One region of the Clostridiisalibacter paucivorans DSM 22131 genome, then DNA from elsewhere that is predicted to be linked to it. Evidence: a T-box and tRNA genes for the amino acid it is inferred to sense, from the RefSeq annotation. Region 1 holds a T-box; the other holds one or more tRNA genes.
The links. The T-box of region 1 lies ahead of pheS (phenylalanine--tRNA ligase subunit alpha). A T-box ahead of a tRNA ligase gene usually reads a tRNA of that ligase, here a tRNA-Phe.

Region 1 (7,342 bases):
AGGAAGACTTATAATAACATTTACTATGTTTGTAGGTAGATTGGGGCCATTGACCATGGCATTTGCATTTGCTAAGAAACAAAGAAGTAAAAAAGGACTATATAGATATCCAGAAGATAGAATTATTGTAGGTTAGGAGGATGAAAATGAAACAGTTTGCTATTATAGGATGTGGTAGATTTGGAACCAGTGTTGCTGAGACATTATATAATATGGGCTATGATGTATTGGCTATAGATAAAAGTGAAGAGAGGGTTCAAGAGATATCTAGCAAGGTAACTCATGCAGTTCAAGCTGATGCTATAGATGAAAATACATTGAGGACTTTAGGGATTAGAAATTTTGATGTGGTCATAGTATCTATAGGTTCTGATATGCAGGCTTCTATTATGGCTACAATGATAGCTAAAGAACTAGGGGTTAGGCTAGTATTGACTAAGGCACAAAATGAACTCCATGCTAAAGTATTAGAAAAAACTGGTGCTGACAGGGTTGTGTTTCCTGAGAGAGATATGGGAAGCAGAGTTGCTAGAAGTCTAGTTTCATCTAATATACTTGATTTCATAGAATTTGCCCCTGATTTTAGCATAGTCGAGGTCAGTGCTATGAAAGAATGGGAAGGCAAGACATTACAAGATTTAAAGCTCCCTACTAAATTTGGAATAAATGTTATAGCTATAAAGAGTGGGGAAATGATGAATATTTCACCTTATGCTGACGATGTAATAAAACCTGATGATATATTAATAGTTATAGGTAATAATGATGATTTGAGAAAGCTTGAAAGAAAGACTAGATAGAAAGGGTTTAATTATGGAAGTAGAAATTACTAGTACATCCAATAAAGTGATAAAAGAAATAAAATCCTTACATAGAAAAAGGGATCGCTGGAATAAAAGACGGTTTTTTATTGAGGGCGTGAAGTCTTTAGATGAAGCATTGAAAACCAGCAGTGATATATTGTATATAATTTATGGGCCATCTCTATTCGATATGGATAATGGTCATGAAATGTATAACAAAATAGTTGAATCAGATATTGACATATATAAGACCACAGATAAGATTTTAAAGGATATAAGTGATACAGAAAATCCTCAAGGGATTATAGGAGTATTGTCATTTCAGATGGAAGAACTACATCATTTATTGAATATAGAGGATAATTTTATTATAGTTTTAGATAAAGTTCAAGACCCTGGTAATTTAGGAACAATAATACGATCAGCCGATGCTTTGGGAGCTAAATCTGTAATTGTGACTAAAGGCTGTGTAGACATATTTAACCCAAAGGTTATTAGAAGTACCATGGGGTCAATATTTCATATGCCAGTAACATACTGTGAAGATATTATGGAATTAATTGTTAAATTAAAGAAGAAAGACATCAATGTTATAACCACATCATTTAGAGAAAGCATACCCTGTTATGAAATGGATTTTAATAGAGATTTTGCTTTAATTATAGGCAACGAATCTAAAGGAGTTTCCATGGATATAATAGAATCATCAGATTATCTTGTTAAAATACCAATGATAGGTGATGCAGAGTCTTTAAATGCTGCAATGGCATCGTCAATATTGATGTACGAAGCATTCAGACAAAGACATAATTTTTAGAAAATTTTCAAATAGTGGAGCTGTAGAACTTGTAATTTAAAAAACCCCATGCTATAATTTAAGTAAATAGCATTAAAGGGGTGTTAATCCTTATGATTGATGCGAAATTTTTTTGGCATTTATTTGAGCTTACTGGATCCATAAATGCATATCTTGTGTATAAAAGCTTGTATAGTAATTGAATAGTTAAAAGTTATGAAAGAGAGAGTAGGTATTATAAAACATTGCAGAGATAAGGTACCTTGGCTGTGAGTACCTTTATGGATTGTGATATTGAAGTTCCCTCTTGAACTGCTGACTTGAAAGACATTTTAAAAGTTTATTAGAGTCATGTCGGCTATTTGTCGTTATTATAATTAAGAGATTTATATTTTATGTATAGATCTATTAAGGATGGTACCGCGGAAAACCTTCGTTCCTTTTGGAATGGAGGTTTATTTTTTAAATATTAGGAAGGAGAGAATATATAATGAAGGAAAGGCTTATGGAGATTAAACAAAGGGCCATTGAAGAAATTAAAGAAGTAATAGATATGGAAGAGTTAGATAAAAAGAGAGTTGAGTTTTTAGGAAAAAAAGGTGAAATAACCCAGGTTTTAAGGGGGATGGGAAAATTATCAGCTGAAGAAAGACCAGTAATCGGAAAACTTGCCAATGAAGTTAGGTCTGTGATAGAAGCAGAAATTGAAACCCTTAAAAGAGATCTAAAAAACAAGGCTAAGGAAGCAAAGCTAGAGTCAGAAAAAATAGATATATCAATGCCTGGAAGAAAAAAGTATTATGGTCATAGACATCCATTGATGAGAACTAAAGAAGAGTTGGAAGAAATATTTATGAATATGGGGTTTGATGTGGTAGAAGGCCCTGAAATAGAGACAGTATATAATAATTTTGATGCTTTGAATGCCCCAGAAGATCATCCATCTAGGGATATGTCTGATACTTTTTATATCACAGAAAACATATTACTTAGGACCCAAACCTCTCCTGTACAAGTAAGAGTTATGAAGCAAAAAGAACCACCAATAAAGATTGTGTCTGCAGGAAGGACATTTAGATTTGATGATGTAGATGATACACATTCTCCTATGTTTCATCAAATGGAATGCCTTGTAGTTGATAAAGGAGTGACCCTTGCAAATCTAAAGGATACTATAGATATATTTGTTAAAGAATTATTTGGTAGTGATTTTAATACAAGGTTTAGACCCCATGACTTTCCATTTACAGAGCCCAGTGCTGAAGTAGACGTATCCTGTTTTAAATGTAAAGGAAAGGGTTGTGACAATTGCAATGGCACTGGATGGGCAATGGAGCTTCTAGGATGTGGAATGGTACATCCTAATGTATTGAAGAAATGTGGTATAGACCCTGAAATTTACAGTGGATTTGCTTTTGGATTAGGTATAGATAGGGTTACTATGGTTAAATATGGATTGAATAATATTAGACTATTATTTGACAATGATATGAGATTTTTAGACCAATTTTAATATATTATGTGATTCTATATGCTGAAAATTAATATAAGGAGGAGTAAGTAATATGTTAGTACCAGTTAAGTGGTTAAAAGAATATGTGGATATAAATAATTTAGAGACTAAAGAACTTGCAGATAAACTCACCATGTCAGGGTCTCATGTGGACTCTATAGAGCTTGTAGATAAAGGAGTGGAAGGAGTAGTCGTAGGAAAGATATTAGAAATTAATCCCCATCCTAATGCTGATAAACTTGTAATTACAGTAATAGATGTTGGAGAGAAAACTCTACAGATTGTTACAGGAGCAGATAATATAAATGAAGGAGATTATATACCTGTTGCATTACATGGTGCTAAATTACCAGGAGGTATCAAGATAAAAAGAGGAAAACTTAGAGGGATAGAGTCTCAAGGTATGTTATGTTCGGCACAAGAATTGGGTATAGCAGAAGACTTAGTACCTAAAAAAATAAAAAATGGTATATTTATATTGGATAAAGAATATCCCATTGGCAGAGACATAAAGGAAATTTTAGAATTATATGGAGAAATAATAGAGTTTGAGATAACTCCAAATAGACCTGATTGTTTAAGTATTATAGGTATGGCAAGGGAAACGGCTGCTACATTAGGTAAAGAATTAAAACATACTAAAATTAATATAGAAAACGAATATGAAGATATTTATGAATATATGAATGGTATAGAAATAAAAGATGAAGATCTATGCAATAGATATTATGGAAGAGTTATTAAAAATGTAAAGGTAGAAGAATCTCCAATGTGGATTCAAAGAAGACTTATTGAATCGGGGGTTAGACCTATAAATAATATAGTAGATATAACTAATTATGTAATGCTTGAAATGGGTCAGCCTCTACATGCCTTTGATTTGAACAAACTAGAGGGAAAAAAGATTATTGTTAGAAGGGCAAAACCAGAGGAGACAATAGAGACATTAGATGGAACTGAAAGAAAGCTTACAGAGGAGATGTTGGTTATAGCTGATGAGGTCAAACCCGTGGCATTAGCTGGTGTTATGGGAGGACTGAATAGTGAAGTTACAGATATAACAGATACCATATTAATTGAATCTGCTAATTTTGACAAAAGAAATATAAGGTTGACATCTAGAGCTGTGGGACTTAGAACAGAAGCATCTAGTAAATATGAAAAGGGATTGACATCAGATATAGCAGAAATGGCTTGTAATAGAGTATGTCAACTGATAGAAATGGTAGAGGCAGGAGAGGTTATAGCAGGGTATATAGATGTATATCCAAAAAAATCTGAAGAAAAAAAGGTAAATGTGAGAATAAATAAAGTAGAAGAATTACTGGGTATAAAAATAACAGAGGAACAGATGATAGATATATTAGAAAGATTAGAATTAAGATGTAAGATTAAAGACAATGAAATAGAGGTTGATGTGCCTTCATTCAGACAAGATTTAGAGATTGAAGCAGATATAATCGAAGAGATAGGAAGGGTATATGGATTTCACAATATACCTTCACAACCTTTAATGGGAAGCCTTTCTAAAGGTGAGAAATCTAGACTTAGAAGAATAGAAGATTTAGTGAAGAATATTTTAGTGGGAATGGGTTTAAATGAGATAACAACATATTCTTTTATTAGCCCTAAAGATTTTGACAAGATATCTTTACCAGAAAGTAGTTTTAAGAGACAATATGTAAAAATAATGAATCCTTTAGGAGAGGACTATAGTGTTATGAGGACTACCCTTATATCTAATATGATGGATGTATTGTCTAAAAACTATAAAAAAGGCATAGAGAGGTCATGGGCATTTGAAACAGGCAATATATTTATTCCCAATGGTGTCCCTGTAAATAGTTTGCCATATGAAATAAGGACTTTATCTATTGGTATGTACGGAGATGTGGACTTTTTTGATTTGAAGGGTATAGTTGAAGAGCTTGGTAATGTATTAGGCATTAAAGACATAGAGTATATGCCAGAAAGAAATAATAATACATTTCATCCTGGCAGAACCGCTACTATTGTAAAAGGGAATCATGTTTTAGGTGTATTAGGAGAAATACATCCTGATGTGACAGAAAATTATGGTGTAAAAGATAGGACTTATGTGGCAGAATTGGACTTAGACATAATTAATCTATTGTCTAATTTAAATAAAAAGCACAAAGAATTGCCCAAATATCCAGGAATGACAAGGGACATATCTATATTGATAGATGATGATATAATGGTGAAGGATATTGAAAAAATAGTGTGGGATAATGGCGATGGACTGATAGAAAAGGTAGAATTATTTGATGTATATAAAGGAAAACAAGTACCCGAGGGCAAGAAAAGTGTAGCGTATTCTATAAAATATAGGTCTTATAAAAAGACATTGACTGATGAAGAGGTTACAAAGGTACATGATAAGATAATAAATGAATTGTCTCAAAGGTTAAATGCTGTATTGAGATAATATGTAATTTAAGGCACAGTGGTTTTTATGACTATTGTGCCTTAAATTATAATTAAATTGTTGATATAATTATAATTAAAGATTTGATATTTTTGCAGGAAAAGGACTTAAGAAGCAGAAGTATATATGTATAAATGTAGAAGGAGTGTGTAAACCGTATGACTGAAAAAAGAAAAGTCATGATTAAAATAAATGGACAAGAGTATACGGTGATAGGGGAAGAGTCCGAGGAATATATTAAGCATTTAGCTAAATATGTAGATGAAAAGGTAAAAAATATATTAGAAAATAATAAAAAGATAGGTAATACCATGGGGGGTATATTAGCAGCATTCACCATCACTGATGAATACTATAAAACGTATAAGGAATATGAAGAATTTAAGGAGTCAGTTCAAGAAAAACTAAATGAATTAGAAAATATAAAGGCAGAGTATAATACAAATAAAGATAAGATAGATAGATTGTCAGAGCATTGTGAAGAATATATAGATGAAATTAAAGAACTTAAAAGAGATAAACAAAAAAAGGAAAAGCAAGTAAAAAGATTTAAGGAATCATTAAATATAAAAGGAAAAGAATTGGAAGAATCTCAAAATATGATAAATAAACTTCAAGATAAACTTTTTCAAAACCAAATAGAGTTAGTTCAAGTAAAGAAAGAATTAGAAGAATTAAAAAAAAATCTAGATAGATAAATAAAAGATGAATCCTGACATAAAATAAGTATTAATATTTGTTTTTATGGAGGGATATATATGCATAATCATCTTGTTGAAGATCCTATCTATCTTATGAGGGCTGTAGGAGTTTATTTTATAGCACTTATAGCTGTTAGAATGATGGGTAAAAGATCCATAGGAGAGTTGAGTTCCTTTGATTTTGTACTGATGACAGGTGTGGGACATATAATGAGTGCAGTGGCATTGGAAAAGGATATTCCATTTCATGATGGTATACTTGTATTAGCAGTACTTTCCGCTCTTGAAAATATATTAGCCATTATATCCTACAAAAGTAGAAAAATATCTAAAATAATCTCTGGGAAGCCTAGATTTCTTATTGAAGATGGTAAAATGTTAAAACAGGCCATGAAAAAAGAGAAGTTTAATTTCTATGATTTGAGACAAGAATTGAGAAAATCAGGAGTTGATAATGAAAAGGAAGTAGAAAAAGCTATCATTGAAGCCTGTGGTAAATTTAGTGTAATATTAAAGGAACAGGAAAGTCCTTTAAAAAGAAAAGATTTAGGAATACTTAAGGAAGGGGATAGACCTCAATATTTAGATAAAAAATTTGCAGAGATGAGGGCAGAAATCGAAAGGTTAAATACCAGTGTAAGAAACTTAGGTATGGAAATACGAAATATGAAAAATAAAGAGTAATTATTACTCTTTCATTTTTTGTCCAAATATTATAGCATATAGAAGAGAAAATATGGGAGTTGATCTTTATTGAATAAAAACATAGAATTATTGGCTCCAGCAGGAAATATGGAGGCATTGAAAAGTGCAGTGGAAAATGGAGCCAATGCAGTATATCTAGGAGGGAAATTGTTTAGTGCTCGACAGTATGCATCTAATTTTAATGATAAAGAGCTGGAAGATGCAGTTAAGTATGCCCACATAAGGGGGGTAAGGGTTTATGTAGCTTTGAATATATTGTTAAGTGATGATGAAATTGATGAAGCAATAGACTATCTAGTTTACTTATATAGTATAGATGTGGATGCAGTTATAGTGCAGGATTTAGCTGTCATAAAGATATTAAGAGAGTTATTA
Region 2 (7,342 bases), on a different contig from region 1:
CGCCATTTTAGTGGGCCTTTAGCTCAGTTGGTTAGAGCGCCCGGCTCATAACCGGTAGGTCTGGGGTTCGAGTCCCTGAAGGCCCACCACTAAAATATTCTATACAGGGGTATAGCTCAGTTGGTAGAGCGTTGGTCTCCAAAACCAAGCGCCGTGGGTTCGAGTCCTGCTACCCCTGCCAATATAAATATCGGGGTGTAGCGCAGTTTGGTAGCGCATCTGGTTTGGGACCAGAGGGCCGCGGGTTCAAATCCTGCCACCCCGACCACTTTTGGGCTTATAGCTCAGCAGGTTAGAGCGCACGCCTGATAAGCGTGAGGTCGGTGGTTCGAGTCCACCTAAGCCCACCAAGATGTATATAATAGCTCAGTTGGTTAGAGCGCCCGGCTCATAACCGGTAGGTCTGGGGTTCGAGTCCCTGAAGGCCCACCATATATTTTATACAAAATATATATGTTTGTTTGCCCAGATAGCTCAGTCGGTAGAGCAGGGGACTGAAAATCCCCGTGTCGGTGGTTCGATTCCGCCTCTGGGCACCATAAGCTCCTATCTTGATTGATGAGGAGTTTTTTTATTGAATTAATTTTGGAGATGTTTATATATGAAATATATAATTGGGATATTTGAAAATATAACTTTATATCAATGGGTATTTTATTTTTACTTTTTGATTATAAATATATTTGCAATAATAAATATGTTTTTAGACAAGAAAAAAGCAAAGAATCAAGAGTGGAGAATAAAAGAATCTACTTTGATAATTACGGCATTTTTAGGAGGAGCTTCTGGTATAATGATAGGAATGATAATTTATAAGCATAAATTGAGAAAGAAGAAATTTTATTTAGGTGTTCCTGCTATATATATATTAAATAAGATATTACAGTTTTTTCTATTTAATATAATTAAATAGAAAGGCTAAAATATCTATAGAAAAACTCATAAAAAGTCCTTGACACTTATTTGTAAAGATGATATTATTATATCCGTTGTTAAAACATTACAGACATTATAAAAAAATAATGATAAAAAAGTGTTGACAATAAACAAGAAACGTGGTAACATATTAAGAGTCGACAAAAAAAGTCGACGGACGTGGTTTTCTCAGTTGGTTAGAGCGCCCGGCTCATAACCGGTAGGTCTGGGGTTCGAGTCCCTGAAGGCCCACCATATACATTTTAAAAGTCGGGGTGTAGCGCAGTTTGGTAGCGCATCTGGTTTGGGACCAGAGGGCCGCGGGTTCAAATCCTGCCACCCCGACCACTTTTGGGCTTATAGCTCAGCAGGTTAGAGCGCACGCCTGATAAGCGTGAGGTCGGTGGTTCGAGTCCACCTAAGCCCACCAAGATGTATATAATATGCCCAGATAGCTCAGTCGGTAGAGCAGGGGACTGAAAATCCCCGTGTCGGTGGTTCGATTCCGCCTCTGGGCACCATAAAAAACTTTGCTGTTAACAGCAAAGTTTTTTACATTATATTTACTATTGTTTCATGAATAATTTTTTTAATATTTTCTATAAAATAATTTTTTTTGTCTTTTATTATAATAATATTTTCAGGCACATTATATTTACTATTGTCTAATAATTCTATAGTAAAATCAAAAGAATTTTTATTTATGAAAAAACATTTTTGACCAGTTGACAGATTACCTTCTTGTAAGAGCATATTAAATTTAAAGTTCCCTTCTTTGGTGTTCCATTCTAAATTTGTATTCCCACAAAAATATATTTGTTTTGGGATATTTATAATAGAAGAAGTTCCGACAATAAATAGTGAATTGTCAATCACATCTATTTGCTTTATATTAAAATTAATGTTGCTTTTATTATTTAATATAATTTCAAATCTCAACTTATCATTTATAAGATCATATATTTTTAAGATTTCAGGGAGATAATAGATATCATCTAAGTTGTGTTTCAAAATAATATCTTTAGTTTCTCTATTTTGAGTTTCTAAGTAATTGAAATAAAGTTTAACCATATCTTTTCCAGAAATTTTATCACTTCTGTTTATATTAAGCATTTTTTCTATATCTTTTTGTCTATATTTTTCTAACCCTAAAATGTCTCTATATTTTTTGACTATATTTATTATGTCAATACTTTTATGCTTTGAAATTGTATAATTAAAATTATATTTTTTTAGTCGAGCATTTATAAAAGGGATATCAAACAAATCTCCATTATAGGAAATATATGTATCAAAGTTAGTAAAATCACACAAAAACTTTTCTAATAAAAGATATTCATCATTTAAAGTATCTGCAAAATATTGTTTGATAATTTTTTTTGAATTTTTATAATATACAATGCCAATTATAGTTATATAGTTTTTATTTCTATTGAAGCCTGTAGTTTCTATATCAAAAAAGCATACTTTTTTATTTAAAAATTCTTGTTTTAACTTAGCTGGTATATAAAGTTTATCCATATATGTTTTGGTTATATATTCCATAATGAATCACTCCTTAAAATAAATATAATAATTATTATAACAAATTATAAGATAGATATCAGGTTTTCTTTATAATATATAAGCATTAATATATAATGGGTATATAAAGATTTTGCTTGGGAGGCACGTTTATGGAAGAAATGATTCATACAAATAGAATAATAGAAATTTTAAAAAAAGAAAAAAAGAAGAATAAAGAATTTGATATTAATACATTGAAGGGCTTAATATATTATATAGGAAATATACTTTTATGTTTTAAATTCAATAATAAATTTTCATATTGCAATAAAGGATTACCAAATCTAGATATTTCTTTGGAAACAAAGAATGAATTACTAAATTATATAAAAAAAATTCCCACTAAAGATATATCTAATATATTATTAGGTGAGATATATCAGGGAATTATGACTAAAAAAGATAAAAAAGTATTGGGGCAGATATATACCCCTTCTAATATAGTTAAAGAAATAGTAAACAATAGTATAGATGAAAATAAAATAGTTAAAGATCCTTATTATAAAATAATAGATCCTGCATGTGGGGGAGGATATTTTTTATTAGAGTCACTTAGAAGAATGAAAAATATATTTAACTTATATAAAAAAGATATATTAGAAAAGAATCATGAGATAGCTGAGGAATATGACAAAGGAATCGAAAATTTTATAATTAAAAATAATTTATGGGGAACAGATATAGATGAATTTGCAGTTTTTATGACTAAAGTGTCTTTAATATTAAAGTTAAATAGTGTTCAGAAAATTAATCCCAATGTCTTTAATGTAGATATTTTATTGGAAAGATTTTATGAGAATATGAATATTGATTCTAATAACAAATATAGATGTGTGTTTGATTTAGTCATAGGAAATCCTCCTTATATTGGGCATAAAAAGATAGATAAACAATATAGAATTCAATTGAAAAAAAACTACAGCGATATATATTCAGATAAAGGGGACATATCTTATTGTTTTTTTAAAAAAGGTTTTGATTTGTTGAAAAAAAATGGGGTATTATCTTTTATTACGTCTAGATATTTTTTAGAATCCCCTTCTGCAAGGGATTTAAGAATATACATAAAAGAAAAATTTTGTATAAAAAATATATCTGATTTTAATGGAATAAAAGTATTTAAAGATGTGGGTATAAGCCCAGTAATAATTAAGTTAGTAAAAAAAGAAAAAAAAAGAAATGAAATTAAAATAGATATATATAGAAAAAGTGATAAATTACTAAATAAAAAGAAATTCATGATAAATTATGAAAGTCTTAATGATAGAGAGTGGAGATTAATAACTAGTAAAGAGAGTAAAATTTATGATAAAATAGAAAAAAAAGGTGATACAATCCTTAGTCAAATATGTAATTTTAGTCAAGGCATAATTACAGGGCTTGATAAGGCATTTGTTGTGTATAAAGAAAATATAGAAAATGAAAGTCTAGAAGAAGATGTAATTTTGCCATGGATAAAAAATAGCGATATACTAAGTTATGGTATGAAAGATACTAATAAATATTTGATTTATACTAACCTTATAAAAAACATAGATTACTATCCCAATATAACTAAAAGACTTTTAAAATATAAAGATAGACTTTCTTCAAGGCGAGAATGTGAAAGAAATATAAGGAAGTGGTATGAAATACAATGGGGAAGAAATATAGAGATCTTCAAATCACCTAAGATAGTATTTCCCTTTAAAGCTGAAGCTAATAGGTTTACAATAGATTATAATAATGTATTATCTAGTGCAGATGTATATTTAGCTAAAGTAAAAGAAGGAATAGAAGATTTTTCTATTGAATATATCTTAGGGTATCTAAATTCTAAGATATTTGAATTCTATTTTAAAGTTGTTGGCAAAAAAGTTGGCGAAAGATTATATGAATATTATCCTAATAAATTGAAGACTTTGAAAATAAAATTTACAAAGGATAGCTATATGGTTGAAGAAAAAGTGAAAGATATATTAAAATATAATGAAAGAATTATGAATAAAGATAATATAGACAAGTATAATCATTTAATAAATAAAAACAAATACTATATAGATACTTTCTTTTACAATTTATACAATATAAATGATGATGAAGTTAAAACAATAGAAAAATATATTAAGTATTAGAAAAATTGTAATAAATATTTAAATTGTATGTGGGTGAATTGACAGATATAATAGATTATAACAATAATAATATGCTTTTATATTGAGATTATGTTTGCTTTTGACTATGAGGGGGATAAATCTATGAAAAATAAAACAATTGTTCTAGCTGTTATAATACTTATTTTATCTATATTTAATATTAACAGTGTATGGGCATATACTTATTTTATTGATATCTTTGGACATTGGGCCCAAAATGAGATATTGTGGTCTAGTAATGAAATGGAATTGTTTTTAGGATACGAAGACGGGACATTTAAGCCTGATAATAATATAACTAGAGCTGAATTCGCAGCTATTTTGTATAGAGCTGTCAATGAAAAATCTATATTTATGGATAATAATATAAATATTTCAAATGACAAATCATTAGATTCTCAAGATTACAGTGATATTGATGAAACCTTTTGGGCATACAAAAATATAAAGACTTTACAAAAATATATAGATATACAAAATAAAGATATAAATTTTAAAGATATATTTCCTGGAGATAGATTTTATCCAAATAAATTTATAACTAGAGAAGAAGCTGTATTATTATCTAGTTTTTTTACTATGCCTCCTTTAAAAAAAGAAGCTATAGAGTTTAAAGATTTAAATTATAATTATATGTATTATGATCAAATAAAAGATATGGCTAAAAATAAAATAATATTAGGTTATAGCAATGGTAATTTTATGCCTAAAGAAAAGGTAACTAGGGCTGAGGCTGCCACAATAATGAGAAGAATAGTATATGAAATGGACTTTTTGAAGGATGGATTTTTAAATAAAATTCATCTAAATACTAGTATCTATGATAGTAAATTTATGTTTTTTGGGGATTATTTTGAAACTTATACAGAAAGAAAAGATTTACTATATAAGAGAGCAATATCCACATTAGAATATGAATCTATGGTTAAAGTTATACCATATGAAGAAAGACATTTATACGATGAGGAGCCAATAAGTACATTGAAATCTTTGAAAGAGCAGGACTATTGGAATATAGCTGGTCTTAACTATTATTTGTTACAGTATGGTGGCTTTGATGAAAAACAGAATTTAAAACTAGCAAAAGAAATGATTGATGATTTTATAGCTAGAGATGATTTGAATGCCAATGAATCTAAATTAATTTTACAATTGGCTATTAAACATCTTGACAATAAGGAATTAATAATAAAAGGGTTAGATAAATGGTATAATTTAGTTAAAGATATGGAAGAAAAACTTGATGTCGTATTTCTTAAGTCTAAGATATATATGGAAAACAAAAAATATCAAGAAGCCCTGAAAGATTATATAGATATAGAAAGTCAAGGAGATATTCTTTCTGAGCTTGATACTGACGTTATAAGCAATTTTTACTTAAATAAAGGATTTATTTATTATAAACAAAAAAAATATAAAGAATGTGAAAATATATTGAGAAACGGACTAGAAAGATTAAAAGGTGAATATAATTTAAATGAAAAAATAAATAGTTATTTTAGTAATGTTAATAATGGTAGTTTAAAATTTAATGCCAATATGTATAGTTTTGGAACATTGATAAATATATTATATGAAGAAGGATTCCTTCCTAGGGAAGAACTAGATACTTATAAACAATTTATCGGAGGAATAAAAAAGGCTATGGATTCTTATAAAGACTGATTTCTATACTTATATTAGAATAAAAGGGTGATTTTATTATGCAATCTAAAACTTGTGAACACAAAGAAAGTAATAGTAGAGAGTTAATTAATAAAATAGCATTAGAAAAAGAAAAAATAGTTGATTATGTGTATCTATTATCTAAAATAGAAATACTAGAGATGAATAAAGAGATACAAGAAATAAGAAATACGGAGGATTTAAGGCTTGATGAATTGCAAAATGATAACGAGAATTTAGATGAATTTATAGATAGGGTCCAAGAAGAAATAGATTTAGTAAATGGAAAAAGTAGCTCCCATGAAAAAATATCAAATTTGAAGAGATTAAGAGCTCAATGCATAAATCATATAGAGGTTATTTCTCTATATCTTATAGAATTAGATTATATAAAGGATATACTTGAAGATATATTGAAACATGGAAACCAAAATCTTGTCTATGAAAATACATTTAATTTGAATCAATTTTATGAAGATGTTTTGAAATTTTTAACACAGGATATGGACATGCTCTATGATAAAATTAAGGATATAATAGAGGTCTTACCATTTAGAATGACAAGAGATAAATATTATGATATCGTTAGAAAAAGTATATTTAACGGACTTAAGCATAGTAGTAGGATTGAGGTAGACATAGTTCTTAAAAGGTATAGAACTACTTTTAATGGGACATTAGGGAAGGATTATGGATGTTCATTTGACCGATTTTTTAGAAATACTCAAAATTTTAAAAGAGATAATTATCCTGAAAAGTCAATTGATTACATAAGCAAAAGGTATCAAAGCATAAAAGAATTTATTGGAGAAATTAATTTGATTTATGGTATAATTAGACAGTGTGGAATGATTTTAAATAGAATAATTTTAATAGAAGAATTAAAAGTTGATAATGAAACCTTTAAGGTTAAAGATTATGTTAATTTACAAAAAGGGTTAATGAATTTGTATGAAAGTAAGAAGTTTTCTAATAATAAAGATTTTTTTCAAAAATATGAAAAAAGTATAGACAATATTAAAGAGGATTTTGTACAATCTAACTATGGTTTCACAGAATTA

Region 2: it encodes a tRNA-Phe, which carries the amino acid that the T-box ahead of pheS (phenylalanine--tRNA ligase subunit alpha) is inferred to sense. The anticodon was not compared.

What each region holds. Positions count from the first base shown of each region.
Region 1 is NZ_JHVL01000028.1:7,063-14,404, forward strand. Features, by position in the region: gene Q326_RS0109020 (TrkH family potassium uptake protein) at 1-136, shown strand, start outside; gene Q326_RS0109025 (potassium channel family protein) at 147-800, shown strand; gene Q326_RS0109030 (TrmH family RNA methyltransferase) at 814-1,620, shown strand; T-box leader at 1,807-2,043, shown strand; gene pheS (phenylalanine--tRNA ligase subunit alpha) at 2,090-3,112, shown strand; gene pheT (phenylalanine--tRNA ligase subunit beta) at 3,165-5,561, shown strand; gene Q326_RS0109045 (cell division protein ZapA) at 5,720-6,259, shown strand; gene Q326_RS17050 (DUF421 domain-containing protein) at 6,320-6,946, shown strand; gene Q326_RS0109055 (U32 family peptidase) at 7,016-7,342, shown strand, end outside.
Region 2 is NZ_JHVL01000004.1:131,886-139,227, reverse strand. Features, by position in the region: tRNA gene Q326_RS0103200 (tRNA-Ser) at 1-5, shown strand, start outside; tRNA gene Q326_RS0103195 (tRNA-Ile) at 13-89, shown strand; tRNA gene Q326_RS0103190 (tRNA-Trp) at 106-181, shown strand; tRNA gene Q326_RS0103185 (tRNA-Pro) at 192-268, shown strand; tRNA gene Q326_RS0103180 (tRNA-Ile) at 274-350, shown strand; tRNA gene Q326_RS0103170 (tRNA-Phe) at 464-539, shown strand; gene Q326_RS0103165 (DUF1294 domain-containing protein) at 602-913, shown strand; tRNA gene Q326_RS0103160 (tRNA-Ile) at 1,098-1,170, shown strand; tRNA gene Q326_RS0103155 (tRNA-Pro) at 1,187-1,263, shown strand; tRNA gene Q326_RS0103150 (tRNA-Ile) at 1,269-1,345, shown strand; tRNA gene Q326_RS0103145 (tRNA-Phe) at 1,361-1,436, shown strand; gene Q326_RS17825 (ribonuclease H-like domain-containing protein) at 1,468-2,460, opposite strand; gene Q326_RS16485 (Eco57I restriction-modification methylase domain-containing protein) at 2,592-4,595, shown strand; gene Q326_RS0103130 (S-layer homology domain-containing protein) at 4,719-6,281, shown strand; gene Q326_RS0103125 (hypothetical protein) at 6,320-7,342, shown strand, end outside.